Regions from separate parts of the Arthrobacter sp. TmtSoilC51 genome, predicted to be linked through region 1. Evidence: riboswitches for the same ligand, from Rfam matches in the RefSeq annotation. Region 1 holds a riboswitch; each other region holds the start of a gene.
What was found. Region 1 has a riboswitch for cyclic di-AMP ahead of ACZ5G6_RS21960 (hypothetical protein). Riboswitches for the same ligand answer to the same signal wherever they lie in the genome.
Positions count from the first base shown of each region.

Region 2: it holds a riboswitch for cyclic di-AMP, as region 1 does, so the genes downstream of both, ACZ5G6_RS03960 (aggregation-promoting factor C-terminal-like domain-containing protein) here and ACZ5G6_RS21960 (hypothetical protein) in region 1, are expected to answer to the same signal.
Region 3: it holds a riboswitch for cyclic di-AMP, as region 1 does, so the genes downstream of both, ACZ5G6_RS05120 (M23 family metallopeptidase) here and ACZ5G6_RS21960 (hypothetical protein) in region 1, are expected to answer to the same signal.

Region 1 is NZ_AP035877.1:4,805,887-4,813,048, forward strand. Features, by position in the region: gene ACZ5G6_RS21935 (hypothetical protein) at 1-53, shown strand, start outside; gene ACZ5G6_RS21940 (alpha/beta fold hydrolase) at 110-949, shown strand; gene ACZ5G6_RS21945 (DUF6480 family protein) at 1,059-1,334, shown strand; gene ACZ5G6_RS21950 (ATP-dependent DNA ligase) at 1,415-2,482, opposite strand; gene ACZ5G6_RS21955 (hypothetical protein) at 2,530-2,763, shown strand; cyclic di-AMP (ydaO/yuaA leader) riboswitch at 2,893-3,043, shown strand; gene ACZ5G6_RS21960 (hypothetical protein) at 3,046-4,317, shown strand; gene ACZ5G6_RS21965 (PucR family transcriptional regulator) at 4,597-5,811, opposite strand; gene ald (alanine dehydrogenase) at 6,019-7,137, shown strand.
Region 2 is NZ_AP035877.1:819,598-826,759, forward strand. Features, by position in the region: gene ACZ5G6_RS03950 (LacI family DNA-binding transcriptional regulator) at 50-1,069, opposite strand; gene ACZ5G6_RS03955 (glycosyltransferase) at 1,195-2,097, opposite strand; gene ACZ5G6_RS03960 (aggregation-promoting factor C-terminal-like domain-containing protein) at 2,323-3,135, opposite strand; cyclic di-AMP (ydaO/yuaA leader) riboswitch at 3,141-3,298, opposite strand; gene ACZ5G6_RS03965 (sensor histidine kinase) at 3,434-4,927, opposite strand; gene ACZ5G6_RS03970 (response regulator transcription factor) at 4,931-5,671, opposite strand; gene ACZ5G6_RS03975 (winged helix-turn-helix domain-containing protein) at 6,342-7,162, shown strand, end outside.
Region 3 is NZ_AP035877.1:1,073,448-1,080,609, reverse strand. Features, by position in the region: gene ACZ5G6_RS05130 (NlpC/P60 family protein) at 1-67, opposite strand, end outside; gene ACZ5G6_RS05125 (C40 family peptidase) at 167-898, opposite strand; cyclic di-AMP (ydaO/yuaA leader) riboswitch at 903-1,066, opposite strand; gene ACZ5G6_RS05120 (M23 family metallopeptidase) at 1,212-2,042, opposite strand; cyclic di-AMP (ydaO/yuaA leader) riboswitch at 2,047-2,283, opposite strand; gene ACZ5G6_RS05115 (iron-dependent transcriptional repressor DtxR) at 2,463-3,158, opposite strand; gene serC (phosphoserine transaminase) at 3,462-4,592, shown strand; gene ACZ5G6_RS05105 (DUF3027 domain-containing protein) at 4,692-5,321, opposite strand; gene ACZ5G6_RS05100 (cold-shock protein) at 5,330-5,713, opposite strand; gene ACZ5G6_RS05095 (hypothetical protein) at 5,959-6,174, shown strand; gene ACZ5G6_RS05090 (helicase-associated domain-containing protein) at 6,263-7,162, shown strand, end outside.

The sequences.
Region 1 (7,162 bases):
CTTCGCATCCAACAGGCGACCCCGCCGAGTCCGATGACGCCACCCGCGACTAAGCCCCGGGGCGGGTCGGACACCGGCAAACCCACGCCGGGACTGTTTCAATAGCGGTATGCCATTGACTTCAGGAAAGCCGGCAACGCTACTATCTGCCAACGTCGAGGCCCGCGGGCTGACTGGCCGGATTCTGTGGACGGAAGGAACGGCACCGCCGCAGCTGGGAAGCCATGCAAAACCTGGGCCCGCCGAAACCGGGGACCAGGCGGAGCCCGCTTACGTCCTTATCCATGGCATCGGCGTTTCGCACCGCTACCTTGCCCGCCTTCACGCCGTTCTCGCCGCGGGCGCGCCTACCTATTCACTGGATCTTCCGGGCTTTGCCGGCACACCGAAACCGGGCGGGCAACTGTCCGTTGAGGAGCATGGGGCGTTCATTGCCGAGGCGCTGAAAGTGTGCGGCATCGAGTCGTACATCCTGGTAGGGCACTCCATGGGCGTGCAGTTCGCCATCGAAGCGGCCCTTTACGAGCCCGAACGGGCCCGGAACCTGGTCCTCATGGGCCCCGTGGTGGACTCCCGGCACAAGAACGTGGCACAGCAATCGCTGGCCCTATTCCTTGACGGGCTTCTCCGCGAAAGCCCATCGTCCAACTGGATTGTGATCACCGACTACCTGCAATGCGGGCCGCGCTGGTACCTCACGGAGCTGCGGGTGATGATGAAGTACCCAACCGAGAAGCAGCTGGCCAAACTCCGAATTCCCGTGCTGGTGCTCCGCGGGAGCCGCGATCACGTGGCCGGACCGGACTGGGCGCTTCGCCTCTCGCGGGCAATCCCCCAAGGGCGGCTTGTGGAGATTCCAGGAGTGGGCCACGTGGCTCAGCACATGCGTCCGAAAGCTGTTGCGGACGCTATCAGGAGCTTTGTCGCTGCCACCTCGCGCCAGAGTTAGGCACTAACGCACGACGGCGGAGCCGGGCCCGGGTGCCCCTTGTTGGGCTTGCGACCGGGAGGCTGGCCGGGCAGGCTCAATAGTAAGTTTGCTTAGGAAGGGGTTCACCATGACCAGCTATGACCCGGAAGACGATCCGCGGACCTTCGGGGCCTCGGGCGCAACCGAGCGGGACGATACGGCCGGCGACACTGCGGGCGACCCGGGCGATGTCCACGCCGATCCGGATATGCGCCAGGAAGAGGACAAGGACCCCGCGGCATCGTCCAACCCCGATCCTGCGGACGGGAACATCACGGGACTGGAGCCCGGTGGCGGGGTGCCCCCGGGAGAAACCCCGCCGGGCGAGGGCAGTATGAGCGGCGACCAAGGCCACGAAGAGTAGGTCGTCTCCCAGCCGCTGTTTCGTCGCTGCCCAACAACGTAACAGCGGCCCAACGACGTAATAGCGGCGGCCGACTCCGGTTACGGCAGCCTCAGGATCTCCCCGAGGTCGTAATCAGCCGGCTCCTCCAGCTGGGAATAGGTGCAACTCCCTGGAGTCCGGTCCGGCCGCCACCGGCGAAACTGGGTGGTGTGCCGGAACCGCTCGCCCTCCATGTAGTCGTAGGCGACCTCGATGACGAGCTCTGGCCGGAGGGGAACAAAGGAGAAGTCCTTGCCAGCGCTCCACCGGCTCTGTGCGCCAGGCATGCGGGAGCCAGTGGTTGCTGCATCTCCTTGATCAGCCCACTGGCCCCAAGGATGTTCGCTGAACTCGGTCTGGTATGGCTCGAGTTCGGCCACCAGGCTTTCGCGCTTGGCCATGGGAAATGAAGCCACCACCCCAACGTGCTGCAGCTGGCCGGCGTCGTTATAGAGCCCGAGCAGCATCGACCCCACAACCTTTCCTGTCTTATGCCAGCGAAATCCAGCCACTACGCAGTCGGCGGTGCGTTCATGCTTGGTTTTGAACATGACCCGCTTATTCGGCTGGTATGTCCCGCCGAGCGGTTTGGAAAGTATGCCGTCCAGCCCAGCACCTTCCAGCTGCACGAACCAATCCTGCGCTTGGTCCAGTTCCGTCACCGCCGGCGTTACGTACACGGGCGCCTCAGCCTTGGCCAGGGCCTTCTCCAGGGCAGCGCGACGCTCGGAAAACGGCTTGTCCATGAGGTCCTCATCTCCTATCGCCAGGATGTCGAATCCAATGAAGGAGGACGGCGTCTTTTCAGCCAGCATCCGCACACGACTGTCGGCGGGGTGGATGCGCTGCTGAAGGCCTTCGAAGTCGAGCCTGTTGTTCGCTATGAGGACGATCTCGCCGTCGATGACGCACTTGTCCGGAAGGTTCTTCTTGAGGGCTTCCACCAGTTCCGGGAAATACCGTGTCATGGGGCGTTCGTTGCGGCTGCCCAGGATGATCTCGTCACCATCTTTGAAAACAATGGTCCTGAACCCGTCCCACTTGGGCTCGTAATGCCCCACATCCGGAATGTTGGGCACGGACTTGGCGAGCATGGGCGAAACGGGCGGCATCACGGGCAGGTCCATAGGACTATGTCTACCGGCCAGTACATGCCGAAAGCTAGTCTTGGGCGATGGATATCTTGGCCGTTCTTGTGGCCGTACTGGCAGCACCTGCCCTCATTGCGGCCCTTTGGTTCTGGGTCTCGCGCCAGAACAGCAAGGGGAAAGTCCGGCGCGGCGCCACGGGTGGGATGCTGGGTGTGGCGGACGAAATTTTCCGACCCGAGACCCATTACGCACACCAAGTCCAAAGGATCCAGCACGAGCTGCCCGCCCCGGCTCCGGCCCCGGAGCCTAAGTCCTAACCGACCTTCGCTCTGGAAGACGTCCCGCCCGTTACATTAATGTGACTTTAGTTTGCTGCTCATGTACCGTCGAAGAGCGACCCGTATCTCCGCTGGGCCGCTTCCGGGTTGACGCCGAGCTCTGCCGCAAACCGGAATCCGCCAGACTCGCGGCAGAGACGGGGGACCCAGAGTTCCCGGGCCTGATTCTCCATGGGCCCTTGGGGTGAAGCCGCCATGTGCGGCCGGACGGCCTCGTCCGAACCCGACAGCTAACCTCGCAGGCGTTGAGAGGCAACCACCATGTCCCCAACCATGGATCAGCCGCGCCGCGCCCAAATAGCGCGCGAGCGTACCCAGCCAACCGGACGCCGTCGGGCCCAACCCAGCGGATCCTCCACCAGTGCGCCAGCAGCAGAAGCAGCGTCAACAAGCACGACGCCGGAACCCACCGCTGCTTCTAATCCCACCACCGCGGCACCCACTACGCGCGCGGCCGCTCGCGCCGCAGAGCGTGAGCGGGCAGCCCAGGCGGTCATCGCTCTTGCTGAAACAACGCCCGCGGACTCTGCTCCGTTGGAACCGGCAACGGCTGCGATTCCAACTGTTCAAGCTCCCGCACCGATCGCCCCCGAACCGGCTTCCACTCCGGAGCCCGCCACTGCCGCCATCCCGACGGTGGATGCCGCTTCTTCCACTCCGGAGCCCGCCACTGCCGCCATACCGACGGTGGCCGCTGCTTCACCGATGCCCTCTGCATCCCCGGCACAGGCGAAGAGCCCCGCCCAGCTGGCGGCAGCCGCCACCGCTGCGGCTGGCCTCGCAAGCCGGAAGGCCCTCCGCACGCGAGCAGCCCAGCCCTCGGCAGGCGGTGCCCCTACGTTCGGAGCTTCATCCTTGGGCGGGTCATCAGTGGGTGGATCGTCCTTCAGCCACGAACCACACGCCGTCCTCACAAAGGCGGCCTCGGTCAAGACAATGGGCCAGCGCATGGCAGTCGTCGCCGGAGCTTTGGGCTTGGTATTGACCGTTGGCACCGTGAGCCAGGCCTTCGAGCTTCCCTTCTTCGGGCAGGAAACACCGGCCCAGGAAGCCAGTGACGCAAAGACTGGTGGCGACAGCAGGCAGTCAACCTCGGCCACCCCCGCACCCAGCTCGTCCAACTCCACTGCTGCTTCGGCGGCCACCAGCGAGGCCGGACAGCCGGCAACTGTTGCAACGCAGTCGTCAGAAGAGGCACCCGCTCAGGGATCGCCGTCGTCCCTTCCGACTCCGCAAGTTTCACTCGCGGATCCTGTCTGGGTTCCTTCGGCAGTCCCGTCGGCTGTTGTTCCTGTGCCGGGCGTGACAACTCCTGTCCCAACCCAGCCAGCCCCGAGCCCGGTTCCGTCGGACACGGTTACCACCCCACCTGCCACGACGACGCCGGCCCCCACTGTCACTCCGGCGCCTACTCCAACACAGGCTCCGGCGCCAAAGCCAAAGCCGACCGGCAGTCCCAGCACCACGCCGTCCAATGGTTCAGCCCTGGACCTGGACGCCGTACTTGACGGCGCCACAGGGATTTTGAAGTGAGCACGCGACTTCCCAGGACCAGCACGCACGTCGGGTGGCACGGCCGGTACTGCAGCAGCAGCCGGACGGCCACGTTCCGCCGCCGGTTGGGCCGCTGGAGTTGCCAGCGGTTGCGGCGCGCCTAAGGAATCAGGGCAACAAGAATCACTGCAACAAGAGAGGCAGGCACCTACCCGGTGCCTGCTTCTTTCGTTCCGCGTGTCACTTGCATGTGACAAGAGTGCCAGAGGGGCGTCGACCCCGAGTGCGGCACTCGGCGACCCAGCCGCCCGGAACGCGCTAAATCCGGGGCCGAGAGGCCCACCTCCGGGCCTTCAGTGCGGCGTGCAACTCGAGCCGGATCGCGCCGCTCAACGGATCAGCTCCGATGAGTTGGCGGATCCGGCCGAGGCGGTTGTAGATGCTGCTCCTGTGGAGATGAAGTTTGGTGGCGACGTCCTGGACGGAGCCGTCGTTGTCATAGAGCAGTTCCAACACCGGCAGGAGTTCGCCGTTGCGGTCGTGGTCCTCCAGGGTCCGGTAGTGCACTGAGCCGGCATCGTCCCAACCTCCGGGGGCCTGCAGACGGTCGAAGAGCTGGTAGACGCCCACGGCACGGCTGTCCACGAGTTCCCCCAGGGGCGCATCGACGGCTGCCGCCTGTGCAGCAACTTTCGATTGCCGGTACGCGCCAGCCAATTGGCGGATGACCTGAAACGGCTCACTGATGCCCAGGATCACCCGGTCCACCGCGCGGCCCGCCCGCTTGGCCAGCTCCAATTGATAGTGCACCAGAACTTGGGCGTGATCCGCCCGGCCAGTGGATTCCCGGAACAGGACGACGGAATGTGTCTCCGTCCCGGCACTGAACAACGCAGCGTTCACACCAATGGTGGACTGCAGCGCTGCTGTTCTGTGCGTTAGCGTTGCCGCTATGGGGTCGACGTCGGTTCCGCCGCCATCCGCGTCCAGGATGGTTACCAGTTGCCATGGGCCCCGGCCTTGGATCTCCTTCCAACCAGCCACCGCTGCCACTGCGTTCGATTCGCCACTGCATGCAGCCAGGAATTCCTGCTCCCGCCGCCGCCTGAACTCCGATTCCGCGGTGTTTGAGTCGAGCAACAAGCCCGCCAACAGGTCCAGTTCGTCACGCACGCCGGGCAGCTCGGCGAGTATCGCCGTCGCGGTCTGCTCCTCAAGATCCTGCTGCACCCACAAGTAGCCCACCCGAAAACCGCGCACCAGCAGCGGGACGCAAACGCGGCCCAGCATGCCCAGTTCGTCGTTCGCGGGGACAACCACCGGGCGCACCGCCGTCGCGATGCCGTGCGAGAGCTGCCAGGCACTGACATCGCTGGGCACGCGTTTGCTGAGGAGGAAGTTCACGCGGACGCGGTCGGCGTGCGACTGGTTGGAACTGTAGGCGAGGAGGACGCCGTCGAGGTCCTCCAGGGACAGCCCCCTCCCAAGCTTGAGCGCCACGCGTTCAACGATTTGCTCCACGTCCTGCTGCATCCAGAAAGCGTACCAACATCAGGCGACACCTGACGCTACAGCACTCGACAAATGTCGATCATCGCGGCAGAAATTCCTTGAATTTCCGGGGTTTCCATTCAAGCGCGCTCCGGGATCCATGTCGCCTGCCTCACAGCCGGATTTATTCTGGAACCACAGCCCGCAGCAAATATTCGGCCGAAAAGCCGCTAACGATGGAGCCAGCAAATGATCATCGGCGTCCCCAAAGAAATCAAGAACAACGAGTTCCGCGTAGCCATCACGGCCGCCGGAGTACACGAGTTCCGCACCCACGGACACACCGTTCTGGTTGAGCGCGGCGCAGGCCTCGGCTCGGGCATCACGGATGAGGAATACTCGATCGCGGGCGCAGAAATCGTTGCAGACGCGGACGACGTCTGGGGCCGGGCCGACATGGTCATGAAGGTCAAGGAACCCATCAAGGCCGAATACCACCGCTTCCGCAAGGGCCTGATCCTCTTCACCTACCTGCACCTCGCCGCAGAGCCCGAACTCACCGCCGAGCTCATCAACTCCGGCGTCACGGCAATCGCCTACGAAACGGTCCAGGAAGGCCGCACCCTTCCGCTGCTCGCCCCGATGTCCGAGGTGGCAGGCCGCCTGTCCGTGGTGGTCGGTGCTTCATCGCTCATGGCTCCAGCCGGCGGCAAGGGAATCCTCCTGGGCGGCGTACCGGGCGTCCGCCCGGCCAAGGTTGTTGTCCTCGGTGCCGGTGTTGCCGGAACCAACGCCGCCGCCATGGCGCTGGGCCTCGGTGCTGATGTCACCATCATGGACATCAACATCAACCGGCTGCGCGAACTGGATGCCCTTTACCAGGGCCGCCTGAAGACCGTCGCCTCCAACGCCTACGAGATCGAGAAGTCAGTAGTCGACGCAGATCTCGTGATCGGCTCCGTCCTGATCCCGGGGGCCAAGGCTCCCAAGCTGGTCACCAACGAACTCGTGTCCCGGATGAAGCCGGGCTCGGTGCTGGTGGACATCGCCGTGGACCAGGGCGGTTGCTTCGAGGACACGCACCCCACCACTCACCAGGAACCGACGTACAAGGTCCACAACTCGATCTTCTACTGCGTTGCCAACATGCCTGGCGCTGTTCCGAACACCTCCACCTACGCACTGACCAACGTCACGCTGCGCTATGCCGTGGCACTGGCCAACCTGGGCGTCAAGGCCGCATTCGACCGCGACCCCGCCCTGGCCGCCGGCCTCAACATCGCTGCAGGCCACGTGGCACACCACTCGGTTTCGGAGGCGCACAACCTGCCCCTCGTCGCCGACTGGCACAGCCTGGTCACCGCCTAACCCAGGAAGAGCGGCGCAAGACCCC
Region 2 (7,162 bases), 1.1 Mb from region 1:
ATTGCTGGAACTTCTTTGTTGATCCGGCTGGCCTGGCCTGGTCGGTCAGTCAGTCAGCCGGGCTGACTGGGCCGGTAGAGCCACGGATAAGCAGCCGTGGGGCTTGCAAGAGAATGTCTTCGGCGGGGGTTCCGTTGAGCCGGTTGAGCAGCAGCTGTGCTGCCGTCTGCCCCCACAAAAGCGGATCGGTCGAGATGGTGGTCAGCGGGGGGTTCAAGTACTGCGTGATCTCGGTGTTGTCGTAGCCAGTGGCGGACAAGTCTTCCGGCACATTGAATCCTCGCGTTTGGGCAAGTGATTGTCCGGCGATGGCCATGAGGTCGTTGGCGTAAACGATGGCCGTGGGCCGGTTCGGGCGGCTGAGTAAAGATTCTGTGGCGGCTGCTCCGCCTGCTGCCGTGAAATCGGCCTCGATAAACAGGTCCGTTCCGAGTCCAGCTGATTCGAGCGTTCGTGCCCACGCGCCGTGGCGGCTTCGGCTGTGGACGTAGGGCTGGGGCCCGCCCACGTGGGCGATTCGAGTATGTCCCAGAGAGATCAGGTGCTTGACGGCGGACGTGATGCCATCGGTATCGTCCATGCAGACCGCGGGGAAAGGTGAGCGCGTGTCCGGCCGATTGAGTGTGACAGCGGGCAGTTCCAGCTCGCCGAGCAGGGCGATGCGGGAATCGTTGTTCCGCATGTCGGTGAGGATGACGCCGTCCACGCGACCATCCTCTACGAGCTTTCTGTAGCTTTTCTCTTCTGCCTCGGGGCCGGAAGCGATGGACAGGACCAACGTGTATTCATGCCGGACCAGGGTGGTTTCGATGCCAGCTATGAAGGCCGGAAAGAAGGGGTCCGTGCTGAGCAGTTTCGCATCACGTGCCACCACGAGTCCCAAGGCATAAGCCTTGGAGGAGGACAGTCCCTTGGCCCGGAGACTTGGTTTCCAGCCCAGTTCCTTGGCAACTTGGAGGATCCGCGTCCGCGTGCCTTCGCTGACGCCCGGCTGGCCATTCAGCGCGTAGGAAACAGCACCCTTGCTCACGCCTGCTGCATTCGCGACGTCGTTGATGGTAACGGCCATGACTCCCCAATTTACGAGCAGTGATCCCGATCACTTGACCGGTTCAGTTGTTGGTAAGTAAACCGGTTCAGTTGACCTATGTCAAGCAGGATGAGGCGGGGCTTATTGCACGCTGGTGCGACGTGTCACTTCGGAACTGGGCAACGACGCGGGCAAGGGCCACGCTCCAGTGTTGCCCGGAGTTCCGCGATGGGGATGCGCCCCGTCACGAGATCGCGCGCCAGGCGCGCGATACCCCGCAGGTCAGCCGCAGCGGTCCGTACGACGTCGATATTTGGGTCGGGATTGTCGGTCCAGTCGACGGGGACTTCGTGAATGCGCAGGCCGCAGCGCTCAGCGATAACCAGGAGTTCGGTATCGAAAAACCACGAGTCGTCCCTAACGTGCGGCAGGATCCGATGGGCTACATCCGCGCGGATGGCTTTGAAACCGCACTGGGCGTCGGAGAATCGGGCGCCCAAGACCAGATGCAGCAGGATGTTGTAGCCGCGGGAAACCAAGGTGCTTCGGCGACCACCAATCGCATTGGAAGTCCGGGCTAGCCGTGTGCCAATGGCAAGATCCGAATGCCCGGAAATTACTGGTGCCAGCAGGGGAGCCACCGCGGCAAGGTCGATGGACATGCCAGCTTCGACGTAGGCCAGCACAGGTGAGGGTGAATGGAGCCAGACATGGCGGAGCGCATTTCCCCGCCCTCGTTCCTGGAAGCGCAGGACCTTCAGGCCCGGGAGTTCGCGGGCCAGCCGTTCGGCAATTCTCAATGTGGTGTCAGTACTGGCGTTGTCGGCCACAGTGATCTGGAAACTGTGAGGCAACGAGTCCACGAGATGCGCGTGCAGCCGGCGCAGGCTCCACTCGATGTGGCCTTCCTCGTTGAAGACGGGAACCGCGACGTCAAGGACGGGAACTGTTCCCCGGATGTTCACGGGAGACCGCCGCGACCGCTGTTGAGGCACGGCTGAAGCACCACAGTGCCCAGCGTGTGCAGCGTGCTGCACTGCGTTGCCGGCTGGATCTATGAGCGTCATGCATCCAGCATGCGGCCAAGGATTATGAGGGCTTTAGGCAGCCGCTGTGATGCGACTGTGAAACGTGGAAAGCCTTCAAACGGGGAAACGGCCTGAACCGCGAAAACCGCCCCGGTTCCTGCCGGTCGCTTCAAAAAACACTGCGAACGGCGGAAATGGGGCGGCAATCAGGCCCTGCACGATTGAGCCCGCTGGGGTGGGCTCAAGCCTGCTTCAGGGTTTGGCTTAGTACCAGTTGTTGGCCAAGTGGAAGGCAAGGGCGGCCGAGGGGGAGCCGTAGCGTTCCTTGATGTAGTTCAGGCCCCACTTGATCTGGGTCTGGTAGTTGGTCTCCCAGTCAGCGCCGGCAGTCGCCATCTTGGAAGCCGGCAATGACTGCACGATTCCGTAGGCGCCACTGGAGGCGTTGGTCGCGGTGGTCCGCCAGTTGGATTCCTTCTCCCACAGCGTGTTCAGCGCAGTCATTTCGCCCGGACCCCAGCCGTAGTTGGCGAGGATGCTGGCGGCGTACGCCTTGGCAGCTGCGGGATCGTCCACTGCCTTGGGGGCAGCTGCGGCGGCTGCGGCTGCAGCAGCGGCGGCATCTGCAGCCTGCTTGGCGGCTGCGTCAGCGGCAGCCTTCTCGGCGGCGGCTTGTGCGGCCGCTGCCTGGTCCGCGGCAGCCTTCTCAGCGGCGGCCTTCTCGGCGGCGGCTTGTGCGGCCGCTGCCTGGTCTGCGGCGGCCCTATCGGCGGCGCCCTTCTTGGCGGCAGCATCCAAGGAAGCTGAGATTTCCGCTGATTTGTTGCTGACCTGGGCGGTAGCCTGCGTCTCGGACGCCTGGCTCGTTTCCGGGAGGTTGAACGCAGCGTTTGCGGCCTGGCCGAGCGAGGCGACGCCCAAGGCGGCGGCAACGACTCCTGCAACAACGGACATCCGCTGCCCCGTCTTGCCGCGGCGTGCAGCGTTCTTCAGAACGGTTTGCGACTTGGTCAGGGGAGCATTGTGTTCGTCACGGTGACGCGCGGAAGGGCGCGTCTGATCGTTGAATTCAGACATGTGTGATTACCTCTCAGCGCCTGCGGAGTTAGCTGTCGGGTTCGGATGAGGTCATCCGGCCGCGCGCGTAGCTGCGGCTTCACCCCAAGGGCAAGGAAAATACTGTGCCCGGAGACTCTGGGTCCCCCGTCTCTGCCTCGAATGAGAACGGAACTCCGGGAAGTGGCAGAGCTCGGCGCATCCCGGGTGTGGGGCCAGTTAGGGGCGACCCACCCTTTCGACGGTACAGGAGGTTTCGGCTTAAGTCACATTTAGGTAACAGAGATCACGATCACGGCGCGTCATGTTGCCCGATTCGTTATGCGCGTTCGTTTGAAACTGAGGGGAGCCGGAGGGCGAACTCAGTGCGTCCCGGCTTGGACGTAACTTCCACGCTTCCGCCGTGCGCTTGAACGATCGATTCGACAATGGACAAGCCCAATCCGGAGGTCCCCTCAGAGCCCGATCTTGCGGCGTCAGCCCGGGCAAATCGCGAGAAAATACGGCCTTGGAATTCGGGCGGAATGCCAGGCCCATCGTCAGTGACGGTGACCACCGCACTACCGTCAGCAGAGAGCATGACGCCTGTGACCACCGTGGTGCCGGGATCTGTGTGCTTGCGTGCGTTGGACAGCAGATTGGCCAACACCTGATGCAGTTGGGTTGCGTCACCGCGCACCGTAATCGGTTCGTCAGGGAGCTGGAGCTTCCAGATATGGTCCGGTGCCATCACCTTTTCGTCGCTGACGGTCTCGATCACCAGCTGCGTCAGGTCCACATCCGTGACCTTCAACGGCTGGCCTTCGTCCAGGCGCGCCAACAGCAGCAGGTCCTCCACTAGCGTGGTCATCCGTTCCGATTGGCTCTGGACGCGTGCCAAGGATTTTCGTCCATCGTCGGTGAAGTTCTCGGTCATGCGTAGCAACTCTGTGTAGCCGCGGATGGCGGTCAGCGGCGTCCGGAGTTCGTGGGACGCGTCGGCCACAAATTGTCGGACCTTGGTTTCGCTTTCCTGCCGGGCTGCCAGCGCCCTGGCAACGTTGTTGAGCATTTGGTTCAAAGCGTGGCCAACGCTGCCCACTTCCGTTCCCGGATGGGAGGCCGACGGCGGTACGCGCACCGCAAGTGCCACGTCACCGGCGTCGAGGGGCAGCCGCGAGACTTTCGTCGCGACTTCCGAAAGCTGCTCCAGGGGCCGCATGGTCCTACGGATAATGACGGTACCCGCGAGGCCGATCAGTACCAGGCCGCCAAGAGAAACAAACACCATGGTCCATACCAGCGATGCCTCGGCGTTTTGCTTGTCAGCCAACGGCAGTCCCGTCACGATCACGTCGCCGTAGGCGGTTTCAACGGCCACCAGCCGGTAGTCGCCATTGGACAATGAGCGGTCCACAGGCAGATTGCCGCGGGGGAGTGACAGCAGGACCTGCTTGTCTTCGGCCGACAGTGCGGCGCGCCGGCCGTTGGCATCTATGAGGCCCGAGTTGATGACGGTGGAACCATCGATCCTCGCGTTGAGGGTCCCGGCACCTTGGCCGCGGGCCTCCAGGGGATCTGGCCGGCCGCTTGAAGGAAAGTTCGACGGCGGCCTGCCGAAGTCATTCGCGCGGCTGGACGCCTGCTCCAACTGCTTATCGAGTTGCTTGTTGAAGTACATGTCCATGGAGGCATAGCTGACCACCCCGACTGCACCGCAAATCGCCACCAGCAATGCCATTGCCACCAGGACCAGTCGCGTGCGCAGATGCCAGGTTGAGGGATTGAACCAGCTCCGCTGGGTCTTGCGGGCTACTTCTGAAAGGGTGGACAAGGTTCAGTCCGCAGGCTTGATGACGTAGCCGGCCCCGCGGATGGTGTGGATCATCGGGGGGTGGTTGGCTTCGATTTTCTTGCGCAGGTAGGAAATGTACAGTTCCACGATGTTGGCCTGCCCGCCGAAGTCGTAGTCCCAGACGCGGTCCAGGATCTGTGCCTTGCTGACCACGCGCTTGGGGTTCTCCATGAGGTAACGAAGCAGCTCAAACTGCGTTGCCGTGAGCTGGATGTCCTCGCCGGCGCGGGAAACTTCGCGTGTATCCACGTTCAGGGTGAGATCGCCCACCACCAGTTCGGCGGTGTCCATGGCGGCTACGCCTGATCGTTGGACGAGCCTGTGCAGGCGCAGGAGGACTTCCTCCATGCTGAAGGGCTTGGTGACGTAGTCGTCGCCGCCGGCGGCAAGGCCTACGATGCGGTCCTGGACAGCATCCTTGGCTGTGAGGAACAGCGCAGGTACTTCGGGCGCGAAGGCGCGTATCCGGTTGAGGACCTCCACACCGTCAAATCCCGGAAGCATGACATCCAGCACCAGCACGTCAGGGCGGAAGTCCTTGGCAATCTTCACGGCTTCTGGTCCGTCGGCAGCTACCGCCACGGACCAGCCTGCCATGCGCAAACCCATGCTCATGAGTTCGGCAAGGCTGGGTTCGTCGTCCACTACCAGGGCGCGGATTGGGGAGCCGTCCGGGTGGGAGAGCTGGGGAAGGTTGTTGGTCATGGAGTGCGAGGAGGCCATGTGACAACTCTCCATTCTGCTGGTTTGCCGAGGCTTTGGCAGTCCTGTGAGGACGCTGTGAGATCAACACTAGCTACGTGGGAGTTAGGTGGCAGGAGTTCGTGGACCCTGGACAGGCCCGTACACGCTGTTTCTACGGCTTGTAGCAGATTTTGGAGCAAAAATTCGAGATCGGACCGGCTTGCGATTGGACAGCAAGTGTTTCAGATCTTGAGATTCCGTCCTTCTGTGCCGAATGGGAATCGGGGAGGACATCATGCCTTATCGGCCGAAGAAAATTCACCATATACCGAATATTTCTCGTCGAGACCGAATGAAATGACGTTCATTTTCAACGAGGGAAGAATTGTGATCTGCGGCACAATAGACCCTCTTGTCTCAAAATGTGGACGGTTTGGCGCTTTGTTACTTGCGTGTTGCCATTGTTACGTTGCACACTTCCAATGTGAACAAGAACTCAACAGCACCTGCAGCCGCAGCAATCTGGTCCAGCACACCCGCTGGCGACGAGACCCGCTGTTGTCGAATGCAAGCCTAACTTTCCACCCCAAAGAAGTTTCAGGCATTCGCCCCCTAGCCCAGCGTTGGGCGCCCTTCCCCAAACTCATTGCGGGGACAACCAGCATTCGAAGCCGCGATGACGGCTATTCACTTTTGAGGTAATCACTCCATGTCAGTTGCATCCGGTTACGTCCACATCTCAGTCCGAAACGCCAACAAGGCCGCTTCAAACGCAGGGCTCCGCCCCGGCTTCGGCAACCGTCCCGGGTACGCCCCGGCCACCCAGGGCAACGGCCAGCAGGCCCCCGGCTACGTGCCCCAGGGTTACAACCCCAACTCCTACGGCCAGTTGCGGGCAGTTCCCACCAACGAGCCAGCACCCATGACGGCGCCCACTCCCGTCATTGCGCAGTCTGACCGCCTCCGCCCCGTCGCCAACGACAACGTGGCCCGCGGCTTCGTGCTCTACATGGGCATCGACGAAGAGACAGCAGCAGCGGCTGGTACGTCCATCGCCAAGCTTGCCCAGGAAATCCGGGCCTATGCCCAGTCCCTCGTCACCGGCGCAGAGAGCTACGCTGCAGTCGCCGTTGCACCGGCCGGGGCACCCGGGTCCGCACTCGACGTCGTGCGTTCCACCTTCGGTGACCCCACGGTCGCAGCCCGCCAGCGCACCGAGGCTGCGCGCCCGGCACCGCAGCAGGAAGCCCGCCCCTCCGGCGTGCTGATCGACCTCGCCCGCCGCGAAGTCCACCTCGACGGTGAGTCGCTGAACCTGACGTTCAAGGAATTCGAGCTCCTCAACTACCTCGTCGAAAACGGTACCCGCACGGTTGGCCGCGACGAGCTGCTTGAGGGCCTGTGGCGCAACGCCGAAGAAGTGCCCAACGAGCGCACCATCGACGTCCACATCCGCCGCCTCCGCTCCAAGCTGGGCCGCCTTGCCAACACCGTGCGCACCGTACGTGGCCAGGGCTACCGCTTCTACGA
Region 3 (7,162 bases), 1.4 Mb from region 1:
TGACGGCAAGTGAGCTGGTCTTGGGGGCCTCAGCTCGATGCCGTGCAACCTTGTTTGCACTGGTCATGATTACTCTCTTTTCGTATCCGCGCACGCTGGGGTCGCACGCGGGTTATGGGCGGCCAGCACATGGGGGGCATGCTGGCTTACCCCGAATGGGATTTTCCTAGCGGAGGGTGAAGAACGAGGATGTGCCGGTGGAGGCCACGGAGTGCAGCAGGGTGCCCTGGCTGGGGTTCAGCGCGCTGATCATCATGCCGTTGCCGACGTAGATGCCAACATGGGCTCCGCCGTTCTGCATGACGAGGTCGCCGGGAGCAGGCGTGCTGGTGGGCGTCATGACCGTCCAGGCATTGACGCGGGGGATGCTGATGCCGGCCTGGGCGTAAACCCACTGGGTGAATCCGGAGCAGTCCCAACCATTGGGGGAAGTGCCGCCCCAAACGTAGGGGTGGCCGATGCCGGTGTAGGCAATGGCTGCGAGTCCGGAGGCTGCCGCGCTGGAAGCGGAATCCTTGGCCGTGGAGGACAGGGCAGAGAGTGCGCCGTTCGCCTGGCTATCGCTAGTCTGCGTGCGCTGGGAGGCCCGCTGAACCTTGGGGGCTTCCTTGGTGGCCACTACCGGGCTCTCGAAGGAAACGGTTGCGGTGGGCTCGGCGGTGACAACTGCGGTGGCTACCAACTGCTGGGTGCTGGAGCTTTCCGACTTGGAAACGTCAGTATCTGCGGCCTGGGCCGGGAGTCCGACGCTGAGAACGAGTCCAGAGGCTGCGGCCAGAACGGCGGCTTGGCGGCCTACGGTGCCTGCATTGGTTGAGACAGCCTTGGAAAGGTTGTTCAACGGGTTCGTACGAACCAATTCGGCGCGATGGCGCGCAGGGGTAGTGCGTGATGACACGAAGGTAGCCTCTCCCAATGCCTGCGAGGTGAGCTGTCGGATTCGGATGGGAGTCATCCGGCCGCGCGGCTTCCGGGAAGCTTTTGCGACTTAACCCCAAGGCCTTCTGATTCGAAGACCAAAATTGGTTCCCCCGCCCCTGCCAGACGATTTTTGCGAACGGACCTTGAGTGGTGGCAGAGCTAGGCAATCCACCCAAGTGCATCGGCCCCCTAAAAAGCCGATGCGCTTTAGACGGTACAACAGATATTCGTGAATGTCACATTCAGGTCACGGGGCGTGTCATCAATGCGAGAGAGCACCATCAACTAGCTCAGAGCCAACCCATGGGATCTACGACCTCGCCGTTTACCTGGACCTCAAAATGGAGGTGGCAGCCGGTGGATGCGCCCGTGGTGCCGCTGAGCGCGACGGTATCGCCACGGTTGACGGTCTGACCCACCTTGACGTTGAAGGACGACAGGTGGTTGTACGTGGTCTCGAGGCCGTTGCCGTGATCAACCACTACGCGGTTGCCTCCGCCATACTCATGCCAGCCCGCGAACGTGACCTTGCCTGCGGCTGCGGCGTGAACAGCGGTACCGCACTGGGCCACGAAGTCCTGGCCACGGTGGAAGTCACCCGTGCCGCCGGTGAGCGGGCTGACGCGATAGCCAAAGGGCGACGCCGTGACCAACTTGTCCAGTGGACTGCCCAAGGTGCCAAGTGAGGAGGCGCGCTGGATGCTGCCCGCAGACTGCGCGCTCAGCAGCTGCTTGAGCTTGCCGTCAGGATCGGCTGCGGTGGCGACCGCTGCGCGGCTGAAATCGATTTTGGCAGACGCTGCCGCAGAAACCTCGGGCTGGCTGCCACCGGGCACGGTCAGGGCTGCCTCAGTCTGACCGGACTCGGATGTGGCCATGACGGGGCTTGTGGCCGGCAGACCTACAGTCAGGGCAAGTCCGGTGGCGGCAAGCGCAACTCCGGCTTTCTGCCCGACACCACTGGCTGCGGCGAAGTCGGCTACCTGGCGCAATGGGCTCTTGCGGCGGCGCACCTGACGCGGGGTGTCGCGTGGCCGGATCTCCATTGCGGCGCGGGCTGGCCGCAGCTCAGCAGCGGGGCCGGACGCGCGGCGGCGACCCCTGACGTTCTGCGATGTCAAACTCTGTTCCTCTCTAGAAAGCCTGCGAAGTTAGCTGTCGGATTCGGGTCAGAGAGTTCAAAGACCCGGTCCGCACGAAGCGCAAACGGCACACAGGTATCCCAAGGAGGACTTGCGTTAGTAGGCACTTCTGCTGCGGACTTCACCCCAAGGCTGCTTCTTTAGGCAGCCGCTTGTGGTTCCCCCGCCTCTGCCAGTAGTTGATGACACACCTGATCCGCTGGCAGAGCTCGGCTCCAGATCAGGTAACGCTTTGGTATCGGCGCTAGTAGATAACTATAGGCGATTAAAGTCCGCAGTAATAAATTCGTTATCTTTCGAAACACCGTGTTGTGGCGTGGCTCCATACCATCAATCGCGGAAACCCGCAGGTCACACGCGCGCCAAAGACCCCAACGTGAGATCTGACACGCCGGAAAGTCAGCTAACGGCGACGAAGACGTGCGCGGCTACCTCGGGAGGCAGCTCCAGCGCTCCTTCAATGCCGGGAACGCGAACAGAGATGTACTCCCCCACCCTCTCCAAGGAGACGGTGGCGCCGGGACGAATCCCGCCTTCATCAAGCTGGGTGAGGAGTTCCGGCTCAACCTGGATGGGCTCAGCGAGTCGGCTGACGACTACGCGTGAATCGGCGGCGTACCCGTCCATCGCGTGCAGCAGGTTGACGTCCAGGCGCGCAAGGGGCTGGCCGGCGAGGCCGCCAAGTGCCTCCAGGCCCGGAATGGGGTTGCCATACGGCGACTCGGTGGGATGTTCCAACAACTCATACAACCGCCGCTCCACACGTTCGCTCATGACGTGCTCCCAGCGACATGCCTCGTCATGGACATACGCCCAGTCGAGACCAATGACGTCCGCCAGAAGCCTCTCGGCAAGGCGGTGCTTTCGCATGACTTCAGTGGCCCGCTTGCGTCCGACCTCAGTCAACTCCAGGTGACGGTCGTTGGACACAATCACCAGGCCGTCGCGCTCCATGCGTCCGATGGTCTGGGAAACTGTGGGTCCCGAATGGCGCAAACGCTCGGCAATACGTGCGCGAAGAGCCACGATGTTCTCTTCTTCAAGCTCCAAAATGGTCCGAAGATACATCTCAGTGGTATCGATCAGATCCGTCATCCAGCTCAGCTCTCCTCGAACGCATTTGTTGCGTAATCTCCACCGTACCGCGTCCCAGCCAAGGTGGACGGTGTGCAATCGACACCTCAGGAACGCCAACCCTAGCCTAGCTTATTTGGAATTACTCTGGATAATGTTTCCGCGGGCACGAATGCCCGTAGTGGTTCAGGCATTCCACGTGGCGGACTATGACAACCGCAGATTCCTGAGCGCGGGCCCGGTCAGGCAGAATGATGGAGTCGAAGGGGCAGCCGATGCCACCTGCCACCTCCCCTCTCTAACCGATACCCATTGGAGCCACACGTGAGCGACAACAGCATCACTATTCCCGCCGACCTGCTGCCCAAGGACGGACGCTTCGGCGCAGGACCCTCCAAGGTCCGCCCGGAACAGGTCCAGGCCTTGTCCGCCGCATCGACCACCATTCTTGGCACATCCCACCGTCAGGCGCCCGTCAAGAACCTGGTGGGCTCGGTCCGCGAAGGACTCAGCCAGTTCTTCCGCGCACCTGAGGGCTACGAGGTTGTCCTCGGCGTCGGCGGCTCCACCGCTTTCTGGGACGTAGCGACTTTCGGCCTGGTTGAGAAAAAGGCCCAGCACCTTTCCTTCGGCGAGTTCGGTTCCAAGTTTGCGGCGGCCACCAACAAGGCCCCCTTCCTCGATGCATCCTCCATCATCAAGTCCGAGCCCGGCACGCGGCCGTCCCCCCAGGCCGAGGCCGGCGTTGACGTCTACGCGTGGCCCCAGAACGAGACTTCCACGGGTGTTGCCGCCCCGGTCAAGCGTGTAGAAGGCGCCGACGCCGGTTCGCTCGTCCTGGTGGACGCCACCTCAGCCGCTGGCGGGCTGGACGTGGACGTCGCCGAATCGGATGTCTACTACTTCGCCCCGCAGAAGAACTTCGCCTCTGATGGCGGCCTGTGGCTGGGCCTGTTCTCCCCCGCAGCCCTGGAGCGCGCCGCGCGCATCAAGGCAAGCGATCGCTGGATCCCGGACTTCCTGGACCTGCAGACCGCAATCGAGAACTCCAAGCTGAACCAGACGTACAACACGCCTTCGCTGTCCACGCTGGTGACGTTGGATGCGCAAGTGCAGTGGCTCAACAGCAACGGTGGAATGGACTTCGCCAGCAAGCGCACGGCGGACTCGGCCAGCCGCATCTACTCCTGGGCCGAGGCCTCCGAGTACGCCACACCGTTCGTCGCCAAGGCTGAGGAGCGCTCCAACGTCATCGCCACCATCGACTTCGATGACTCCATTGACGCAGCGGCGATTGCCAAGATCCTGCGCGCCAACGGCGTGGTGGACACTGAGCCCTACCGCAAGCTCGGACGTAACCAGCTCCGCATCGCCACCTTCGTGGCAATCGAACCTGACGACGTCTCAGCCCTGCTCGCCAGCATCGACTACGTCGTGGGCGAACTGAAGAAGTAGAACGTATGACGTAACTGCCGCGGTTTTCCGCGCAAGGGCAGGTGCCGGCGTCGTCTGGGTTATTCCCGGACGGCGCCGCTGCCGTTAATCGACTGGCCGTTACTCGCCTGGGTTAGCAGATTCGGGAGAGTCATCGGCAGCAACGTCGGCTTCAACTGCGTCATCGTCTTCATCGGATTCAGCGGCATCCGATGCTTCGGCGGCGTCGTCTTCTTCAGCCTGAACGGCTTCCTCCGACACCTCCTCTACCGTCTCCTCCACCAAGGGTGTCTCGTCCTCCGGGCGGACACGCTTTGCCCATGGCACCCATTCCGGGGCCAGGATGGAGTCCTCTGAGGGCAGGAGGCCGAGCTCGCTGACCGTTACGATCTTTGACCGGGAATTGCGGGTGATCACGGCGTACCACTGCCACCCGCCGTACCCTGCAAGCTTCGACTCGAATAGGTGCGTGACTACGCGATCGCCCTCGGACTTTGCGCCGATGTGGGCACCAACCTCGCCGGGGTTCGCGATGGTCTCCACCGCTTCCCTTGCCACGTCGACGGCGGCGGCCAGGAACGCATCCGGCTTGCCGGTGCGCCACACGGGGATGCCGGCCCGCGGCTTCGCTGGGACCGGCTTCCGCGCAGGGGTATCCCCGATGACAGGAATGTCGGCGGCAGTGACGGCCCCAGGGCTGGCCTGCGCGTCCCTTCCGGACTTTGTATCCTGTGCGGATTCCGATGTCATGGCGGTTCCTAGGCTTCCAGCTCGTCGGCAACCTTGCGCAGCGCCATGCCGATGGCCTTGGCCTTGTTGCCTTCCGGGTACTTACCGGACGACAAAGTACCGGACAAGTTATCCAGCACGGTCACGAGGTCCTGTACCAAAGGCGCCAGGTCCTTGGCGTTCATGCGCTTGGCCTTGGCGATGGAGGGCGTCTTGTCCAGGACCCGCAGGCCCAATGCCTGGGCACCGCGACGGCCATCGGCCACGCCAAACTCCACGCGGGTACCGGCTTTGAGCTCGGTTACGCCTGCGGGCAGCGACGTCTTGGGCAGGAATACTTCCTGGCCGTCTTCAGCCGCGAGGAATCCGAAGCCTTTTTCCTTGTCATACCACTTGACCTTGCCGGTGGGCACGTAATCAACCTTCTTCGTTCTTGCTTTGGAGACACGTCGCGCCGCCACCGCATCCACAGGGATCTGCGGGATCGAGGGAGACAGCACGGTCCGTGTTGGTCTGTTAGTTCAAGGTTATCCTGCCGGACCACCTATTCCCGCTTTGCGGCGCCTTTGCTGCGCCGTTGCTGCAACGTTCCTGAGACATAGGCGAGCCAATAGCCCATGGGCCTACGTCATGTTGCCCGGCTGCTAGCGTTAGGCGCATGACTTCCCCGGGTTACCGCCGCCCCCTCATGATTGTTGCCGCCGTGATCGCCGTCGTTTCCTTGGCCGCCGTCGGCGCAGTTATGGCTATCGCCTTCAATGGTGGAGTGGCACCCGTGTGGATCACATCCACGGCGCTTTATGGGCTGCCGGTTGCCTTTATGCTCGCTGTGGTCCTGGTGCTGGATGCCGTTCGTCAACGGCGCCGGCAGTAGTGAATCAAGCGCCCGTCACAAGCGAATCAACCGGGGCGGCTTTGCCCTGCCCACACATCAGCGGCCCGGTGGCGGTAACGTTGGATTGATGTCCCTTATTCGCGCGCTCAGCAAGGAACTGGAAGCGCGCAGCGACAATTCGCTGCGGGCCTTGTTTGCCGCGCGGCCTGACCTGATTTCCCCCATGGCGCCGGACTTCGCCGCACTGGCGGCCCGGGCCAGCGCACGTGTCAGCGTGCAACGGGCGTTGGAGCGCCTGACGAAACCTGAAATGCAGGTGTTGGAAACACTCCATTTGTGTACCAACGCCGATACTGGCCACAGTGTTTCCGCCGCCGGCCTCAAGAAAGTCATTGCGGGTTCCACCTTGTCAGCGCTGGAACCGATCCTCGCCAAACTTCAGGAGTTGGCCCTGGTCCACCGGGCCGATCCCCCTGCAGCGTCAAATTCACAATCCAATTCCAGGCAACGGTTCTACCTTCCAGTAGGAAGCCTGAAGGACGTGATCGGCATCTATCCGGCTGGCCTGGGCCGAAGCTACACCGAGTTGGTCAGGCTGCAGCCGGCTTTCGCCCAACGCGTGGTTCAGCTCGTAGCCGAGCTCCACCAATACGGCCTGGATATCCACCCCGCAAGCACGCCCATGGATGCTGCCTTGTCCCTGCAGCGCTGGACCTCAAGTCCAGAGAATGTACGCGCCATCCTGGCGACGGCACCCACAAGGACTGTCGGCCTGCTGGACAAGTTCGGCAGTTGGGCCATGGGCGCTGTGCCCCAAGCTCAACGGCGGGCCTCCGTGACCCACGAAAGCGCCGACGTCGGGCCTATCGACTGGCTCCTGGCGCGCGGCCTGCTGGTCCCCTTGGATGCCGGCCACGTCGAATTGCCGCACAGCGTTGGGATCGCCCTGCGCGGTGGCGCGATCGTGGACGACTTCACCCTGAGCCCTCCGGTTCCGGAACTCGGCCACACAAGTGCTGCCCTGAGG